4 regions of the Actinoplanes sichuanensis genome follow, and region 2 is predicted to be linked to each of the others. Evidence: riboswitches for the same ligand, from Rfam matches in the RefSeq annotation. Region 2 holds a riboswitch; each other region holds the start of a gene.
What was found. Region 2 has a riboswitch for cyclic di-AMP ahead of Q0Z83_RS27585 (C40 family peptidase). Riboswitches for the same ligand answer to the same signal wherever they lie in the genome.
Positions count from the first base shown of each region.

Region 1 (4,357 bases), 2.1 Mb from region 2:
GCCGCCGTGCGTCGAGCCGGCCGGTGGCGGCTCGAACAGGGCACCCGGCCCCGCCGCGGCGGGCTGCGGCCCGGTCACGAACGTCGCGCTCCACCGGGCCACCACCGCCTCGGTGGCCCGGGGCGCGAGCCGGTGCGCGACCAGCGCCAGATGTGACACCACCCCGGTCGTCACCTGCCGGCGCGGGCGCCGCGCCACGGCCAGGATCCGTGCGGCGAGACGCTCCGGCGCGTACGCGGGCGGGATGGCCCGCAGCCGGTGTCCGGTGTGGTTCGCGGCCCGTTGGAAGAACGGCGTGTCGACCGGCCCCGGCAGCACCAGCCCGACCCGGATCCGCGGCTGCCCGGCGACCTGCTGCTGCAGGTTCAGCGCCAGCCCGCGGATCGCGAACTTGCTCATCGAATACAACGGGACCAGCGGATTCGGGAAGATCGACAACAACGACCCGACGAGTACGAGCCGCCCGTGCCCCTGCCGCTGGAAGACCGTCAGCGCCGCCCGGGCCGACAGCACGGTCCCGAAGACGTTGGTGTCCACCAGCCGGCGGATCTCCTCGACCGACTCCGAGCCCAGCGGCCCGGCGATCCCGACCGCCACCGCCTCGACCCAGATGTCGATCCGCCCGAACCGGCGCACCGCGGCCCCGGCGAGCCCGCCGACCGCCGCCGGGTCCGCGATGTCGGTCGGCACGACCAGCACCTCGACACCCAGCGCACGGCACTCACGGGCCACGTCCTCCAACGCCGACCGGCTCCGCGACGCGAGCACCAGCACGGCGCCCTCACCCGCGAACGCCGACGCGGTCGCCCGGCCGATCCCACTGGACGCCCCGGTGACCACGACGACCGCGTTCCGGAATCTCATGGACTCCCGACTGCCCCGCTGTGAACGGTCGAAACGAACTGCGCCGGCCGGGGCTCGACCTTCGGTCAGACCAGGCGCCGCACGACGTAGTTCGAACTCCAGATCTTCTGCCTGGTCACGGTCTTGCCGGTGCGTGGCGCGGACCACATCGTCCCGTCGCCGGCGTAGATGCCGGCGTGGGTGCCGTACGAGCCGCGGCGGATGATGATCAGGTCGCCGGGGTGGGCGTCGGCCTTGCCGACCGCCGTGCCGTACCGCTGTTGCAGGTGCGCCTTGTGCGGGAGCTTGCGGCCCGCGGTCTTGCGGTAGACGTACATGGTGAAACCGGAGCAGTCGAACCGGTCGGGCCCGACCGCCCCGTACCGGTAGGGCGCGCCCCGGTGCCGGGCCGCCTCGGTGACCACCAGGTCACCGGCCGCCTCCTTCTCGATGGCGACGTCGGTGGCGGTGACGGTGCCGATCGACGGCTGCGGGGCGGCGGAGACCGGCTGCGGGGCCGCGGAGACCGGCTGCGGCGGGGCGGCGGAGACCGCCTGCGGGGTGCCGAGCCCGCCGGTCAGGAGACCGAGACCAACGGACAGGGCGATGCTGCCGGCTCCCAGAGAACGGGTGTGCCGGCCGAAGGTGCTCATGCGCACGGTGAAGGAATCCCTCCGGCACGCCTGCGAGGTTAGCTGTCGGGTTCGGGCGCGAAGGATCGCCCGGCCGCGATGTGCGGCTTCACCCCGAGGTCCGGCCCGGCCCGCCGCTATGGCGTACCGGACGGGGACCGATGTGGTTCCCCCGTCCCTGCCCCCGATCGCCTCATGACTCGTCATGTGGGTACGTGCCGCCGGACCGGGGCAGGGCTCGGCGTGGTCCGGGTCGGCACGTCCGGCGAGCAGGTGCCCGCCGCCCCTCCTTGATAGCCGAGCCCGGGAGCACCCCCACTCGCCGATCCGGTCACGGTGAGTAATGGTTTCTGGCCGGGGTGTCCGGTTCGGAGCTTCACTGACCGCTTTCCCGACCGGCCGCACCCATCCGCGATCACGCGGTGCTGTGGTCACCCTGTGAAACTGAACACCGCCGGAACCCGAACCATTACGCCGGGCGGCCCGGGCCCGGATCAGCCGATCCGCGTCACTGAACCGACCCGCGACCCGGTGTCACCAGCCGACCGTCCGGCCCGACCCGTCGAAGGTGCCCTACCGAACCTCGCCCTGCTCGGCGACGAACGCGCGCACGGCGTCGGGCGGGTTGTCGCCGAACAGGCTCGCCATCAGGTCCTCACCCTGCGGGACCTCGGCCGTACGCGGGAACATCGCCGCCTCGTACTCGCTGAGGGCGGTCTCCGCATCACCCGGATGCGCGGCGACGGCCCGGCCAAGTTCGGCGCCGTCGAGCATGGCCAGATTGGCGCCCTCGCCGTTCGGCGGCACCAGGTGCGCGGCGTCACCGACCAGGGTCACGCCGGGCACCCGGTCCCAGCGGAGCCCGAGCGGCAGGGTGTGGTGCGGGCGTAGCACCGGCGGGCTGTCGCAGGCGGTGATCAGCGCGGTCAGCTGCGGCGCCCAGCCGTCGAACTCCCGGGCGATCCGCGCGGTGGCCGCGGCCCGGTCGGTGAAATCGACGGTGTCGAACCAGTCCAGCGGGCGAGTGAGAGCGACATACGCGTGCAGCGTGTCACCGCTCTCCCGATGTGCCGTGATGGCCGCTCCGTCGGCCGGCGCGAACATCGTCCCGGCGCCCACCAAGGCCGCCTGCTCCGGGTGCCGCACGCTCGCGTCGTACAGGTAGGTCTCGACGAACGCCTCACCGGCGTACTCGGGCAGCGCCCCGGTCAGCAGCGGCCGGACCTTCGACCAGGCACCGTCCGCGCCGACCAGCAGGCCGGTCACGACCGTGGACCCGTCGGCGAAACGCACCTCGTGCCGGCCGTCCCCCAGCGTGCCCACCGCGTCGACCCGGCGCCCCCACCGGACCGTCCCGGCCGGAAGCGAGTCGATCAGCAGCCGCCGCAGGTCCCCGCGCTGCACCTCGGGGCGTCCGCCCGTACCGTCGTCGGTCTTCTCGAACAACAACGTGCCGTCCGGGGCCAGGAACCGCATCGCCTGCCGTCCGTCCAGGACGATGGCCCGGAACCCGTCCATCAGACCGGCCGCCTCGACCGCGAGTCGCCCGTTGTAGTCGTGGATGTCGAGCATGCCGCCCTGAGCTCGTGCGGTGGGGGAGGCGTCGGCCTCGTAGATCGTGGCCGGGACACCGTGCACGTGCAGGACCCGGGCCAGGGTGAGGCCGCCGAGCCCGGCGCCGATGATGGTGACTGGGGTGGTCATGGAGCCCTCCTGTGTCGATTCGGTCAGCGAAGACTGAACGGGCCCGCTCCCACCGCGCTCCCACGCCGCTGTCACGGTTTGGGTTCTGACGCTGAAACGCGCGAGGATTCGGGAGTGGAACGGCTCGGCGTCACGTTGCTCGGCGCATTCCGGGTGTCGCGGGGTGACTCCGTCCTTCCGATCGCCGGCGCCCGCCTGCGAGCTCTGCTCGTGCGGCTGGCGCTCGCCGGCGGGCACCCGGTCGACCCCGCTGTGTTGGTCGACGCGATCTGGCCGCAGGACCCGCCGGCCGTTCCGACCGCCGCGCTGCACAATCTGGTGTCCCGGCTGCGTCGCGCCCTCACCCCCACCGGCCCGGTCGGTGACCTGATCGGCCCGGCGCCCGGCGGCTACCGGCTGGCCGTGGATCCCGCCGACGTCGACGTCCTGCGTTTCGAGGCGCTCACCGCCGCCGGCCGCGAGCGGCTGCGGGCCGGCGACCCTCAGGCGGCCCGGGCCGCGCTGGACGAGGCCGTCACCCGGTGGGGCGACCGGCCGGGCGCCGAGCCCGCGATCATCGCCGCGGTCGCGCCCGCGGTCGCGACCCGGCTGGCGGCGCTGTCGGTCGACGCGGTCACCGATCTGGCCGAGGCGGAACTGACACTGGGCCGACCCGATACGGCCGAGACCCACCTGACCCGGCTGCTCACCGAGCATCCGGGCCATGAGGGCGCGGCCGCGCTGCTGATGGACGCGCTGGCCGTGCAGGGCCGGCAACCCGAGGCGCTGGCCGTCTACGACCGGCTCCGGACCGCCCTGGCCGACCGTCTCGGCGTCGACCCGGGAACCGCGCTCCGGGAACGCCACGTACGCCTGCTCCGCACCCCGGATTCCGGCGCCACCGTCCACCGCACCCGCCCGCCCGGGCTGCCCGCCCCGACGACCGGCTTCATCGGCCGGGCCGACGATCTCACCCGGGTCGGAACCCGGCTCACCTCCGCACGCCTGGTGACGGTCATCGGCCCGGGCGGCGCCGGAAAGACCCGGCTCGCCCTCGAGGCCGCCCGCCGCCTCGAACCGGCCGACCGCGTCCGGTTCGTCGACCTGGCACCGGTCACCGAACCGGCGAAGGTCGCCGCCGCCGTGCTCGCCGGGCTCGGACTGCGGACCGGCCGGATGTTCGACGCCCGCAACCACGG
Region 1 covers NZ_AP028461.1:3,910,049-3,914,405, reverse strand. The annotation lists gene Q0Z83_RS17930 (SDR family NAD(P)-dependent oxidoreductase) at 1-864, opposite strand, end outside; gene Q0Z83_RS17925 (C40 family peptidase) at 930-1,496, opposite strand; cyclic di-AMP (ydaO/yuaA leader) riboswitch at 1,509-1,630, opposite strand; gene Q0Z83_RS17920 (FAD-dependent oxidoreductase) at 2,049-3,179, opposite strand; gene Q0Z83_RS17915 (BTAD domain-containing putative transcriptional regulator) at 3,294-4,357, shown strand, end outside.
Region 1: linked by a shared signal. The riboswitch ahead of Q0Z83_RS17925 (C40 family peptidase) and the one ahead of Q0Z83_RS27585 (C40 family peptidase) in region 2 are both predicted to bind cyclic di-AMP.

Region 2 (4,357 bases):
AGCCGTGGGTGAGGATCAGCGGCAGGGCGTGCGGGTCGGCCGAGCGGACGTGGAAGAAGTGCACCCGGTCGCCGTTGATCTCGGTGATCTGCTGGGGCAGCGCGTTGAGCTCGGCCTCGTGGGCCCGCCAGTCGAAGTTCAGCCAGTGCCCGGCGAGCGCGCGGACCCGGTCGAGGGTGATGCCGTAGTCGGCGGGCGCCGCGTCCGGCCAGCGGGTGCGGCTGAGGCGGTCGGTCAGGTCGTCGAGTTCGGACTGCGGGACGGTGATCCGAATCGTTCATGTGGCTAACGTTAGTCGAACTAACGTTAGTCGGTCCAATGTTATCGTCGTCACGTGGATCATCTGCCGAGCTGGCTGCTCTCCCAGGCCGCGTCGCACGCGCACCGGCTCGTCACCGACGGGTTCGGGGCGGTCGGCGCCAAGGGCTACCACTACCGGCTGCTGTCGTCGCTGGACTCGGACGGACCGGCCAGTCAGGCGGCGCTCGGGCGGCGCACCGGGATCTATCTGAGCGATCTGGTCGGGGCGCTCAACGACCTGGAGGCGGCGGGATACATCCGGCGGTCCCCCGACCCGGCCGACAAGCGCCGCAACGTCGTCGCGGTCACCCCGGCCGGACGGCACCGGGCCGCCGAGCTCACCGAGCGGGTGACGGCGATCCAGGACGAGCTGACAGCTCCGCTCTCACCGGCGGAAACGGAACAGCTCACCGGCCTCTTACGCAGACTGGTCGCGCACCACGACCGTACAAGATGATGAAGAAAGGCCGCCGTCAGACAGAGACGGCGACCTTTCCGCAGGGGTTGCTAAGCCGGCCGGCGATAGCCGGCGATCGGGCCCCGGTCGATCGTGGCCATCCGCACGTAGTCGCCCGTGTGCGGAGCGTGGACCACCATGCCGCCGCCGATGTAGATCGCGACGTGGTGCACGTCGGAGTAGTAGAAGACCAGGTCACCCGGCTGCAGCTCGCTGCGGCCGACCGACTTGGTGGATCCCCACTGATCCTTCGTGTAGTGCTCTAGATGCACACCGACCGCAGCCCACGCCGCCTGCGTCAGACCCGAGCAGTCGTAGCTGTTCGGGCCGTCCGAGCCGAAGACGTAGGGCTTGCCGATCAGGTCACACGCCCGCTGGGCGGCCCGGCCACCCTTGTCGTTCGTGTAGTCGACCGGGCACGGGCCGGTACGCAGCGGCCCGTCGTCGGCGTTCGCCTTGCCGTAGGCCGCGATCCGGAGCTTCTGGAGCTTTGTGATCTCCTTCTCGATGGCGACCTTCTTCGTCCCGAGATCCTTGTCGCGAACCTCGATCTCGGACTCGAGCTGGTCGACCTTGGCCTTGTCGGCGGCGTACTTGTCGCGGAGCTTCGACACCTCCGCGATCGACGCCTTCCGGTTGAACGCGAGCTGGTCGAGAAGCGTGAGCTTGTCCACCATGCCCGTCGGCGAACCGGTCAGGATCATCGCGTTGGTCATGTTCGGCGAGCCCTGCATGTACGCGTCGACGGCGAGGCCCCGCACCTGCACCATCGCGGCGTCCACCTGCTTCTGCAGCGGATCCAGCGTCTTCGCCAGATCCGTCTGCTGCTTGCGCAGCTTGACCAGCTTGGTGTGGGTGCCGTTGTAGTCCTCGATGACCGGCTCGAGCTGGTTCCACTCGTCGTCGATCTGCTTCTCGATCTGCGCCGGAGTGGGGTCGGCATGAGCGACGGTCGGACCCGTGACCAGGATTCCGGCCGCGACGGCCGCACACGTCAGAATGCGCATGAGGCCGGCGCGACGCGCGCCAATCCGTTTCACGCTGGTGCGTTGTCCTTTCTTCCCGTTCAGCCGCCGACCGGGTTAGCTGACGGGTTCGGGCGGGAAGTCTGCCCGGCCGCGTCGCCGCGGCTTCACCCCAGGTGCTCGGTTCCCCGGTTCGCGCTCGCGCGATTAGGCGGTGGTCCGCCAGATCGGCCGGGTGGCCGATGGGGGGCTGGGCGGACCGGGGACCACCGTACTCGGATCAAGACGGCAAATGAAGGTCGCACAGCCCGTCGAACTGTACGCACCGCCGGCGATACGGAGGGTGTTCTAAAACGGCCAGCTGTTCAGGGCCCGCGCCAGCCAGGGCACCACCACGATCACTGTGGGTAGTACCAGCAGGCCGGCGGCGGCGGTCACCCCCGCCGCGGTGAGGAGCGTCGAGCTTCGATCCGGACCGTCCAGACGGGCCAGCCGGCGCCGTCGGGATTCACCCTCCGGGTCGGCGGTCACCTCCTCCGCAAGGGGGACGGCGTCGATCAGCCGCGCCAGCGCGGCCCGCAACGGCACCGATCCGGTCCGGCGGCGGGCCGCGTCGTCGGCCACCATCTCCAACAGCAGATGTACGGCATCGAGCGGCGCCTTCGACCGGAGCGGCCCCGGCACCGCCCGGTAGAACGCGGTGAACGACTCCATCACCAGCTCGTGCCTGTGCCGCAGATGCGCCCGCTCGTGGGCCAGGACCGCGTCGACCTGTGCCCGGTCCAGCGTCTGCAGCACCCCGTCGCTGAGCACCACCCGGGGCTCCCGACCGGGCACGCAGTAGGCCAGCGGCAGCGCCCCGTCGAGCACCCGCACCTCGTCGCCACCCAGGTCCTCGTGGCGCTCGACCCGATCGAGCAGGTCGACCAGCATCCGGTGCCGGGCGCGGCGGGCCCGGGCCCGGGAACTCACCCGGACCAGCGAGACGACCAGCCGGATCACGATGGTCGCGGCCACCGCCAGGGAGAAGAGCAACGCGACCACCGTCTCCGGGTGACGGGCTCCGGCGGCGCGTGCGACCTCCTCGGGCGCGGCGAGGACCACACCGAGAGCACAGAGTACGGCGGTGAGCGTCAGTGACTGCCAGAGCAGGACACCGGCGACCGGGGCGCGATCGGTCCACCGGGCGCCCGCCAGGAGTCTCGGCGCGAGCAGCGAGAGTGTCAGCCCGAGGGCGCCGAGCAGGAGGGCGGTCACCGCTCGATGTTACGGGCCTTCTCGATCGCCGCCGTCAGCGCTTCGGGCGGCAACCGACCGACGAAGTAGGCCAGGGCCGCGTCCATGTCGGGGGTGGCGCTGAGCGCGTCGAGCATCACCCCGGCGGTCATCTCCTCGCGGGTCTGGGCCGGGGCGTACCGATAGGCGCGGTCGGCCCGCTGCTGGACGACGAGGCCCTTCTTGGCCAGCCGGTCCAGCACCGTCATCACCGTCGTGTACGCCAGATCGCGCTCACGACTCAGCAGGTCGTGCACCTGCCGGACGGTGAGCGGCTCACCCGCGTCCCACAACTTCGTCATGACCTCGCGCTCGAGGTCGTTCCTCGCCATGTGAGCCACTCTACTTCAACACGTCGTACTACACGTCGTAGTATCTACTACGAATCGTCGTAGAGGGGCTGCCATGGACGTGCTCGACCTGACCCGACTCCAGTTCGCGGTCGTGACGATCTACCACTACCTCTTCGTGCCGGTGTCGATCTCGCTCGCCTCGGCGGCCGCCGGATTCCAGATCGCCTGGATCCGCACGGCGAACGAGAAATACCTGCACCTGACCAAGTTCACCGGCAAGCTGCTGATCGTCACGTTCGCGGTCGGGGTGGTCACCGGGCTGGTCCAGGAGTTCCAGTTCGGGCTCGGGTGGAGCGCGTTCGCCAGGTTCTACGGCGACGTCTTCGGGCCCACCCTCGCGATCGAGGGGATGCTCGCGTTCTTCCTCGAGGCCACGTTCCTGGCACTGTGGTATTTCGGGTGGGACCGGCTGCCCCGATGGCTGCACACCGCCACCATCGTCGTCGTCGCCGTCGGGACGCTGCTGTCGGCCTACATCATCCTGGCCGCCAACTCGTTCATGCAGAACCCGGTCGCCTACGCCCTCGACCCGGAGACCGGGCGGGCGCATCTGACCAGCTTCACCGAGCTGCTCACCAACGAGGTGGTGCTGGCCGCCTTCCCGCACACCATGGGCGGCGCGGCGATGGCCGGCGGCGGGCTGCTGATGGCGATCGGGATCTGGCGGGTCTCGGCCGACGCCGCGTTCCGCACCCTGTCCCGGGCCGGGGCCTGGATGATGCTGCTCGGCGGGGCCGTCACCGCGATCAGCGGCGACCACCTCGGCAAAGTCATGACAGCCGTGCAGCCGATGAAGATGGCCGCCGCCGAAGCCCTCTACGAGACGACCACGTCGGCGCCGTTCTCGGTCTTCGCGATCGGGGAGCTCGGGCACGACCGGCCGTTCTTCAGCATCGAGATCCCGGGCCTGCTGTCCTTCCTCGGTACCGGGTCGTTCGGCGGGACCGTGCAGGGCATCGACGATCTCCAGGCCCTCTACACCGCCCAGTACGGGCCGGGCAGTTATG
Region 2 covers NZ_AP028461.1:5,977,951-5,982,307, forward strand. The annotation lists gene Q0Z83_RS27575 (epoxide hydrolase family protein) at 1-274, opposite strand, end outside; gene Q0Z83_RS27580 (MarR family winged helix-turn-helix transcriptional regulator) at 335-757, shown strand; gene Q0Z83_RS27585 (C40 family peptidase) at 808-1,764, opposite strand; cyclic di-AMP (ydaO/yuaA leader) riboswitch at 1,814-1,946, opposite strand; gene Q0Z83_RS27590 (M56 family metallopeptidase) at 2,071-2,979, opposite strand; gene Q0Z83_RS27595 (BlaI/MecI/CopY family transcriptional regulator) at 2,976-3,329, opposite strand; gene Q0Z83_RS27600 (cytochrome ubiquinol oxidase subunit I) at 3,403-4,357, shown strand, end outside.

Region 3 (4,357 bases), 4.6 Mb from region 2:
CTGCTTCTTCCAGTGGCGGCAGTCCCGGGCCGGCGCCGAGAAGTTCCACTCGGCGATGCTGCCGCACGCCGGACGATCATCCGCGATCTTCGAGGCGGTCACCGATCTCGGCGCGCGGTTGCGGTCGCTGTCGTCGATCACCACTTTCGGCCGTACGCCGTCCGCAGTCGCCGTGGTGATCGATTACGAGTCGTGGTGGGCCGCCGAACAGGATGCGCACCCGACCGACCGGCTGCGGTACCGCGACGAGGCACTCGACTGGTACACCGCCCTGCTCGACCACGGCGTCCGCGCCGACGTGGTCCCGGTCGCCGCCGACCTGACCGGATACCGCCTGGTCGTGGCACCGATCCTGCACCTGGTCCCGGCCGCGTTGAAGCAGCGGCTGGAGGACTACGTGGCGGGCGGCGGCCACCTGGTGACCACCTACTTCTCCGGCATCGTCGACGAGTTCGACCACGCCTGGCTCGGGGGCTACCCGGGCGCGCTGCGCGACCTGCTCGGCATCCGGGTCGAGGAGTTCGCCCCCCTGCTCGACGGCCAGTCGGCGCCACTGTCGAACGGCGCGATCGGCACGCTCTGGTCGGAGCACGTCGAGGTGACCGACCCGGCGACGAAGGTGCTGGCCACCTACACCGGTGGCGGGGCGGCCGTCACCCGCCGCGAGGTGGGTGCGGGCTCTGCGGCGTACATCTCGACCCGCTTGCGGCCGCAAGGCCTGCTCTTGATCCTCGACGACCTGCTGACCCCGGCCGGTGTGACCAGTGAGCTGCCCCCGGACCTGCGCGGAAAGGTCGAGCTCGCGGTCCGGGGCCCGGTCCGTTTCCTGATCAACCGGACCGCCGACCCGGTGGACCTGTCCGCGGTGGCCGGCGCGCCGGAGACGCTGCCGGCCCGCGGCGTCGTGGTGCTCAGCCCCGAAACTCGCGGATGACGTCGTCGCCGTCCCGGCCGGTCTCGACGAAACCGGTCTTGGCGGCGACCGCGGCCGACGCGTGATTGTCCCGGTGGTGGCGGATCATCAGGCCCTCGACGCCCTCCAGTGACAGCGCCACCCGCACGAGCACCGTCACCGTGGCGGTCATCCGGCCCCGACCCGCCCACGGGGTCCGCAACCAGTAGCCGATCTCCAGGACGCCCGGCCCGCGGTCGGTCATCAGGCCGACCGCGCCGATCAGGTCGCCGACGGTCGTGAACAGCGCGTAGTTGAACTCGGTCCCGGCCGCCCAGTTCGCCACCGACCGCTCGGTGAACTCGCGGGCCTCGGCCAGGCCGTACTCGGGGGTGGCGAACGGCAGGAACGGCTGCAACTCGGGTTGCGACTCCTGCACGGCCGCGGCCAGCTCGGCCGACCACTCCGGCTCCCAGCGCTTGAGGACCAGATCACCGGCATTGATCATCTCGGGCGGTTCCATGATCGGTATTCTGCCGGACACCTATATCTCAGGTTAGGTACCGGAATCCGGCTGCGGCCAGATCCGCCGGGACGCCCCGGTCGGAAGACTTCCGGTCATGACGATTCCGCCGCCGCCCGGTAGCCCGTACCACCGTCTCGCCCGTACCGCCGCTCATCGTCTGTGGCGGTTTCCGGTGGGAACGCTCTTCATCGTCGGCACCGTCTTCGCCGCCATGATCGCCTTCGTGATCTTCACCGAGATCTTCGGGCGGCCCGGCGGGCCGGACGGCATGGCGACCCTCGGCGCGCTGCCGGACCTCGCGGTCGGATTCCTGTCGATCGCGGTGGCCCTTCCGGTGTGCCTGCTCGCGGCGTTCTGGATCCAGCGGCGACCGCCCGGGACGCTGTCGTCGGTGGCCGGGCGGATCCGGTGGCGGTGGCTCGCGGTGTGCCTCGGCGTCGCCACCGTGACCATCATCCTGTTCCTCGCCGGGATCACCGGGCTGTCCGTGCTGACCGGGGAGGACGCCGGGCTGGACGATCCGCCGGCCGGGTGGGTGCCGTTCCTGGTGTCGGCGGGTGTGCTGCTGGCCGTGGTGCCGGTGCAGGCCGCGGCCGAGGAGTACCTGTGTCGGGGCTGGCTGCTGCAGGGCCTCGGTGCCTGGCTGCGCAGTCCGTGGCTGCCGATCCTGGTGCAGGCGGCGGTGTTCGCGGCGCTGCACGGCTGGGGCACCCCGTGGGGCTTCGCCGACCTGATGCTGTTCGGCGTGGTGGCCGGATGGGTGACGGTGCGGACCGGCGGTCTGGAGGCGGCGGTCGCGCTGCACGTGATGAACAACCTGCTCAGCACCCTGGTGGCGGCGGCTTTCGGGCAGCTCACCATGGATGAGACGGCGGCCGACATGCCGTGGCAGGGCTTCGCCGTCGACATCCCGATCCTGCTCGGCTTCGCCGCGGTGATCGTCTGGCTGGCCCGCCGCCGTGGACTCGCCAACCTGACGCCGATCGTGGCCTACCCGCCGGCCGGTTACGGCTTGGCATCCGGCGTCCGTTAGAGACGCCGCCCCGCGCCGGTCCGCATTGCAGGTCTCGGCACCGGAGCGACCCGCCTCTCCATCCTTTCGTCCCTTTCGTGCTTGCTTCTCTGGCGCCGCCCGCCCCTTTGGTAATCGCGCTGTCCGCTCCTCTGCCGTCCGCTTCATCCCGCTACCGGGACTGTCTCAAGGCCGACATGGCGTCCCGCTGAGGCGCGAAAAAACAGCATCAAACGTCTATAAGCGCAGTATCGGAAATTTCCGGGCGCTAACAAGATCAAAGCGGGCAAATACTGAGAAGAACGTCACTATCGAGGGCCGTGAACTTGGCTTGCGGCCCTCCGGCATGGTTACCGTCGGGCCGTCCCGCGACGCGGGCACTGTGGACGGACCGCCGAGTCCTGCCCCCGTCCACAGACTCGATGGGAGGGCAGGAGCGGGGGACCCACTTTTTGCGGCGCGCGAGATGCGCGCCTTGGGGTGAAGCCGTGTGCACGCGGCCGGGCCGGCGAGAAATGTTCGCGACGGCGGAGACCGTCGCCCTGACCGCCTCGAAGCTGCAACTCGAGGTAGGTCGCGAACAACTCTCGTCCGCCCGAACCCGACAGCTCACCTCGCAGGCGTGGAGGATCATCCATGTCTGGTAGTAGACGAATCCGCCTTGCCCTGGTTCTGGCGACCGCCGGAGTCACCGGAGCAGGCGTCCTGCTCGGCCCGGCCACCCCGGCTCAGGCCGCGCGCCAGGTCAACTGGGACGTCGTCGCCAAATGCGAGTCCGGCGGCAGGTGGCACATCAACACCGGAAACGGGTACTACGGCGGCCTGCAGTTCAGCCGCAGCACGTGGAAGTCGAACGGCGGCGGGAAGTACGCCCCGACCGCGGACAAGGCCACCAAGGCCCAGCAGATCGCCATCGCCAACAAGTTGCACGCCAAGCGCGGGCTGAGCCCGTGGCCGGTCTGCGGCAAGAAGGCCGGCGTCTACAAGACGACCACCACGAAGACGACGCCGAAGAAGAAGGCGAAAGCCACCGGCAAGACCTACGTGATCAAGTCCGGCGACACCCTGGCCTCGATCGCTCGGAAATACAAGGTCAAGGGCGGCTGGCGTACGCTCTACGCGTTGAACAAGAACACGCTCCGCAGCCCCGCCCTGATCTTCCCGGGCCAGCGCATCCGCCTCTGACCGAAGTCCTGCCGCCCGGCGTGCCAGGTGCGCTCGGACTCGGACCGGTCACCGTCTGCGTGCCGATCACGCTGGGCCTGATGAACCAGAACTGGCGCGTCGAGACCGCGTCCGGGGTGTACGCCGTCAAACGACTACGCGACGCCACCCCGGACGCGGTCCGCCGCCAGCACGGCCTCTTCCCCACCCTGGCCGCACACGGCCTGCCCGTACCGACCCCGGCGAAGCTGGCCGAAGTGGACGGTCATTGGTACGCCGCGGGCCCGTGGCTGCCCGGTGAACACCCGTACATCCTGTCCGTCCCCGCCTGCCGCAACCTCGGCATCCTGATCGGGAACCTGCACCACCGTTTACGCGAGGCGCTACCTGCCGTGGCGCCGGCACTCGATGTCGAGTCGGCGGCCGTCCCGTTCGCGGAACTCACGCGCCTCGGCACCGTGGCCGAGACCGGGTCGAGTGACTTCGACGCCTTCGCCGCCGCCGAGATCCAGCACCGGGTGCACCTACTGACCGAGTTCGGCCGTCTGCGGCCACCTTCCGGTCCGGTGCGCCCGGTCGGCTGGACCCACGGCGACCTCAACCACTACAACCTCCTCTTCGCCGGCGACCGGTGCACCGGAATCCTCGACTGGGACCGGCTGGCCGTCCGCCCGTACGGCCTGGAGCTCCTCCGAACCGCCGTGATCCTCTTCGGCGGCCCCACCGGGGTCGACCTCGACCGCCTGGCCGCGTTCGTCGCCGG
Region 3 covers NZ_AP028461.1:1,362,637-1,366,993, forward strand. The annotation lists gene Q0Z83_RS05895 (beta-galactosidase) at 1-934, shown strand, start outside; gene Q0Z83_RS05900 (GNAT family N-acetyltransferase) at 912-1,415, opposite strand; gene Q0Z83_RS05905 (CPBP family intramembrane glutamic endopeptidase) at 1,513-2,451, shown strand; cyclic di-AMP (ydaO/yuaA leader) riboswitch at 2,813-3,068, shown strand; gene Q0Z83_RS05910 (LysM peptidoglycan-binding domain-containing protein) at 3,067-3,615, shown strand; gene Q0Z83_RS05915 (phosphotransferase) at 3,696-4,357, shown strand, end outside.
Region 3: linked by a shared signal. The riboswitch ahead of Q0Z83_RS05910 (LysM peptidoglycan-binding domain-containing protein) and the one ahead of Q0Z83_RS27585 (C40 family peptidase) in region 2 are both predicted to bind cyclic di-AMP.

Region 4 (4,357 bases), 1.8 Mb from region 2:
GAGCCGTTCTCACGGACGTAATCCCAGTTCACAGGCGGTGGGCCGGAGTGGAGGGGGTGACCATGATCAACAGGGTCTTGTTTCCGACATCGAGGCCTTCGGGTCGAAAAGCGCCCGCCGAAATGCCCTCCCACGCCCGATTCCGTGGTCGTCGACACACCACGGGGAGGAAAGTGGGGAGCCCGCCGGGAGGAAAGTGGAGGGACCGGTGGGGTCCACATCGCCCGGACACAGCAGACGCCCGTGGGGCGTGACCCGGATCCGGGTCACGCCCCACGGGCGTCATTGCTATTCCTTACTTACTGGCGCCGCTGCGCGACAAACTTACTTACGCCGCTGCGCGACACCCCTCGTCGGCGCTGCCGCGCGACCTGTCGGGGTCACCCCGCGACACCGATCGGCCTCATCGTGCGGCTCCGGCGTCGCACCGGCCGGCGTCTCTGACGAGCCACCGCCTGCACGACCGCGTCAGGCGACCAGACGGCGCACGACGTAGTTGTTGTTCCAGATCTTGTGCAGGCCGACCCGGGCTCCGGTGTGGGGCGAGTCGTAGACGTAACCGTTACCGGCGTAGATGCCGGCGTGGTACCCGTACGACCCGTTCCGGAAGACGATCAGGTCACCGATCTGCTTCTTGCTCTTCGCGACGGCGGTGCCGTACTTCTGCTGCGAGTTCGCCTTGTGCGGCAGGCTCTTGCCGGCCGCCTTCTTGTAGACGTACTTGGTGAAGCCCGAGCAGTCGAAGCGCTTGGGACCGGAGGCGCCGTACTTGTACAGCGCACCCTTGTGGGTCTTGGCCTCGGCCAGCACCTTCGCACCGCTGGCCTTGACCGTCACCTTGAAACTGCCGGTGCCCCGCTGGTTGTAGCCGGTGCCGGTGAAGAGGGTCCGGACCCAGACGGTCTTGGTCGGCTTGGCGGTCAGCGACACCACGCCGTTCTTGACGGTGGCCGTGTCCCAGGTGCGCCAGGCGCCGTTGGAGTAACCCTGGAGACGAACCGTCCCCTTGGCGACCTGGTGGGTGGTGGGATCGATCACCTTGGCGGTGACCTTGAGGGTGGAACCCCACTTGAGGGTCCGGGCGCTGCTGGCCCAGATCGAAGGTGTGACCTTCGGTACCGCCGCCGAGGCGGCGACCTGGGTGACAGCGGGGGTCGTGGCGGCCGCCGCGGGGGACGCGGCGATCAGCTGCCCGGCACAGAGGCAGAGACCCAGGGACAGTGCGACGGTTCCGGTGCCGATGGACGCGCGGCGGCGCCGGCTCGAACTGTGTTCGTGCACGGTAGAGAGATCCCTCCGGCACGCCTGCGAGGTTAGCTGTCGGGTTCGGGCGGGAAGGTGTGCCCGGCCGCGGGTGGGCGGCTTCACCCCAAGGTCTCCCCGGTGCACCGGCCGAAGCCGTGTGGCGCGGGAGAAGACCGGTAATGGGTCCCCCGTCCCTGCCCCCGAATGCCTTGTCTGGTGTGGCTCAACTGCGGTGTCGCACCGTCCGGCCCGGGGCAGGGCTCGGCGTGAACCGATCCGGTGCGGCCGGCGAGCGGAGTGCGTCCGGCTGATCCTTGGTACCCGAGTCCGACCATGATCGTCAGCGTGGGGGTGATCACGGTGTGTGATTGGCACACTTGTCGGTGTCCACTTTGTTACCGACGCGAGACATATGCGCCCACATTGAGTAGTGCCACAGCTACTCACCGTTGATGGTTACGGGTGAAACAGAACACATAAATAGTCCCGTCACCAACGGGGTAAGCGTCCGAAAAGCCCGGACCGGGGAAAACACCGGCCACACCGTGATCTTGACGGTCTGGCAACGCGTCGTAACGTTCGAGTCCGGTACCCTCGCTGGCGTGACGGACGGAATGCCTCTCATCGCCAAGGTCGCGACCTCCGTGTCGAAGACCGCGGCGGCGCTCTCCAGGGCCGCGGGCCGCGGCGACGGTTCGGTGATCGGCGGCTGGATCGGCCTCAAGATCGACCCCGACCTCCTGACCCACCTCGCGGCCGGCCGCGCCGTCGCGCTGGTCTCCGGGACCAACGGCAAGACCACCACGACCCGCCTCACCGCGGCCGCCGTCGGTGTCCTGGGCCGGGTCGCCACCAACTCGTTCGGCGCCAACATGCCGACCGGTCACACCTCCGCGCTGGCCAAGGAGGGGCACACCCCGTTCGCGGTCCTCGAGGTCGACGAGCACTACCTGGCCCAGGTCATCGACCAGACCCGGCCCAAGGTGGTGGCGCTGCTCAACCTCTCCCGCGACCAGCTCGACCGGGCGAAGGAGGTGGCGATGATGGCCGAGTTGTGGAAGAAGGCACTCGCCGACCACCCCGAGATCCGCGTGGTCGCCAACTCCGACGACCCGATGGTGGTCTGGGCGGCCTCCGGCAGCCAGCAGATCACCTGGTTCAGCGCCGGCCAGCGCTGGCTCGACGACTCGTTCGTCTGCCCGCAGAGCGGCCACCCGATCGAGCGTCAGCAGGGCGACTGGTGGTGCACCGGCTGCCCGCTGCGCCGCCCGCGCCCGCAGTGGGTCGTCGAGGACGAGGGCGTGATCGACCCACGCGGTGACTGGCACCTGGTCAAGCTGCAGCTCCCCGGCCGGGTCAACATCGGCAACGCGGCCACCGCGCTGGCCGTGGCGGCCGAGTTCGGGGTCCGGCCGATCGAGGCCCTGCCCCGGCTGTCCCGGGTCGCGTCGATCGCCGGCCGCTACGCCCAGGTCGACCGGGACGGCCGCAACATCCGGCTGCTGCTCGCGAAGAACCCGGCGAGCTGGCTGGAGGCCTTCGACATGGCCGACCAGGCGCCGACCCTGCTCTCGATCAACGCGCGCGACCCCGACGGGCTCGACACGTCCTGGCTCTACGACGTCGACTTCTCGCCCCTGCGGGACCGTCCGGTGCTGATCACCGGTGACCGGGCGTATGACCTGGCCGTCCGCCTCCAGGTGAACCAGGTGCAGTTCAAGCACGTACAGACTTTCGACGAGGCGCTGCGGTCGGTGCCGCCCGGCCGCCTCGAAGTGATCGCCAACTACACGGCGTTCCAGGACATCCGAGCGGAGTTGGACCGTGTCAACTGAGGCCCTGCGGATCGTGTGGATCTACCCCGATCTGCTCTCGACCTATGGCGACCGCGGCAACATGCTGATCCTCGCCCGCCGGGCCGCCGACCGCGGCATCCCGGCCGAGACCTACGAGGTCCGCTCCGACCAGCGGATGCCCAACGGCGCCGACATCTACCTGATCGGCGGCGGTGAGGACGGCCCGCAGGCCCTCGCCGCCCAGCGCCTCCTCGCCGACGGCGGCCTCCACCAGGCCGTCTCCCAGGGCGCCGCGGTCCTCTCCATCTGCGCCGGTTACCAACTCCTCGGCCACTCGTTCTTTGCCAAGGGAGCCAAGTGCGCCGGGCTGGGACTGCTGGACATCTCCTCCGACCGGGGCGAGACCCGGGCGGTCGGTGAACTGCGCGGCGAGGTCGACCCACGGCTCGGGCTGCCCGCGCTGACCGGATTCGAGAACCACGGAGGGCGTACACATCTGGGCGCCCACGCCGCACCGCTGGCCCGGGTGACCGCCGGCATCGGCAACGACGGCCAGACCGAGGGCGCCTGGGCGGGAAAGATCCTCGGCACCTACTCGCACGGCCCGGCGCTCGCCCGCAACCCGGCGATAGCCGATCTGCTACTGCGATGGGCGACCGGCGCGGATAGGCTTGCGCCTCTTGACGACACCTGGGCCGACCGGCTCCGGTCCGAACGGCTCGCCGCGGCAAGCCCGGCATGACCCTTCCATAGACCTTGTCCATAACCGACGACAGTTGGGGCGGTAGGCCTGCATGACCGACAACCTGATCGCCCCGCGGGGCACCGAGACCGCGGACCCTCAGGCAGTTGAGCACGCCGGCCCCACCACCGGGTGGAGGCGTCGTTTAGCCCGATTCGCCCTGCTTGTCGTCGGGGTGGCCGCCCTCGCGGGCGTCTCGGCGCTGCTCCCGCTCCGGGAGATCGCCGAGACGCTGTCGGCGATGGGCCCGAGCGCTGCCGTCGCGGTCGCGGTCCTCGGCGGCATGCTGCTGTCGGTGCTGGTCCCGCGTACCCTCATCACGATGACCTGCGGCGCCCTCCTGGGCGCCGTGACCGGAGGCGCCGCCGCCCTGGCCGCCGCGGTGATCGCCGCCGTCGCCACCTACTACGCGGGCCGGTGGGCCGGCCGGGGCGCCATGCAGGCCCGGGCGGGCAGCCGCCTGGCCCGCCTGGACGGCTGGCTCAACCGCCGCGGCCTGGCCGCCGTCCTGCTGGTCCGTTTCCTCCCGCTGGCCCCGTTCGGCCTGGTCGGCTACGCCTACGGCACGACCAGC
Region 4 covers NZ_AP028461.1:7,789,529-7,793,885, forward strand. The annotation lists gene Q0Z83_RS35670 (C40 family peptidase) at 469-1,281, opposite strand; cyclic di-AMP (ydaO/yuaA leader) riboswitch at 1,288-1,479, opposite strand; gene Q0Z83_RS35675 (MurT ligase domain-containing protein) at 1,860-3,080, shown strand; gene Q0Z83_RS35680 (type 1 glutamine amidotransferase) at 3,070-3,783, shown strand; gene Q0Z83_RS35685 (TVP38/TMEM64 family protein) at 3,836-4,357, shown strand, end outside.
Region 4: linked by a shared signal. The riboswitch ahead of Q0Z83_RS35670 (C40 family peptidase) and the one ahead of Q0Z83_RS27585 (C40 family peptidase) in region 2 are both predicted to bind cyclic di-AMP.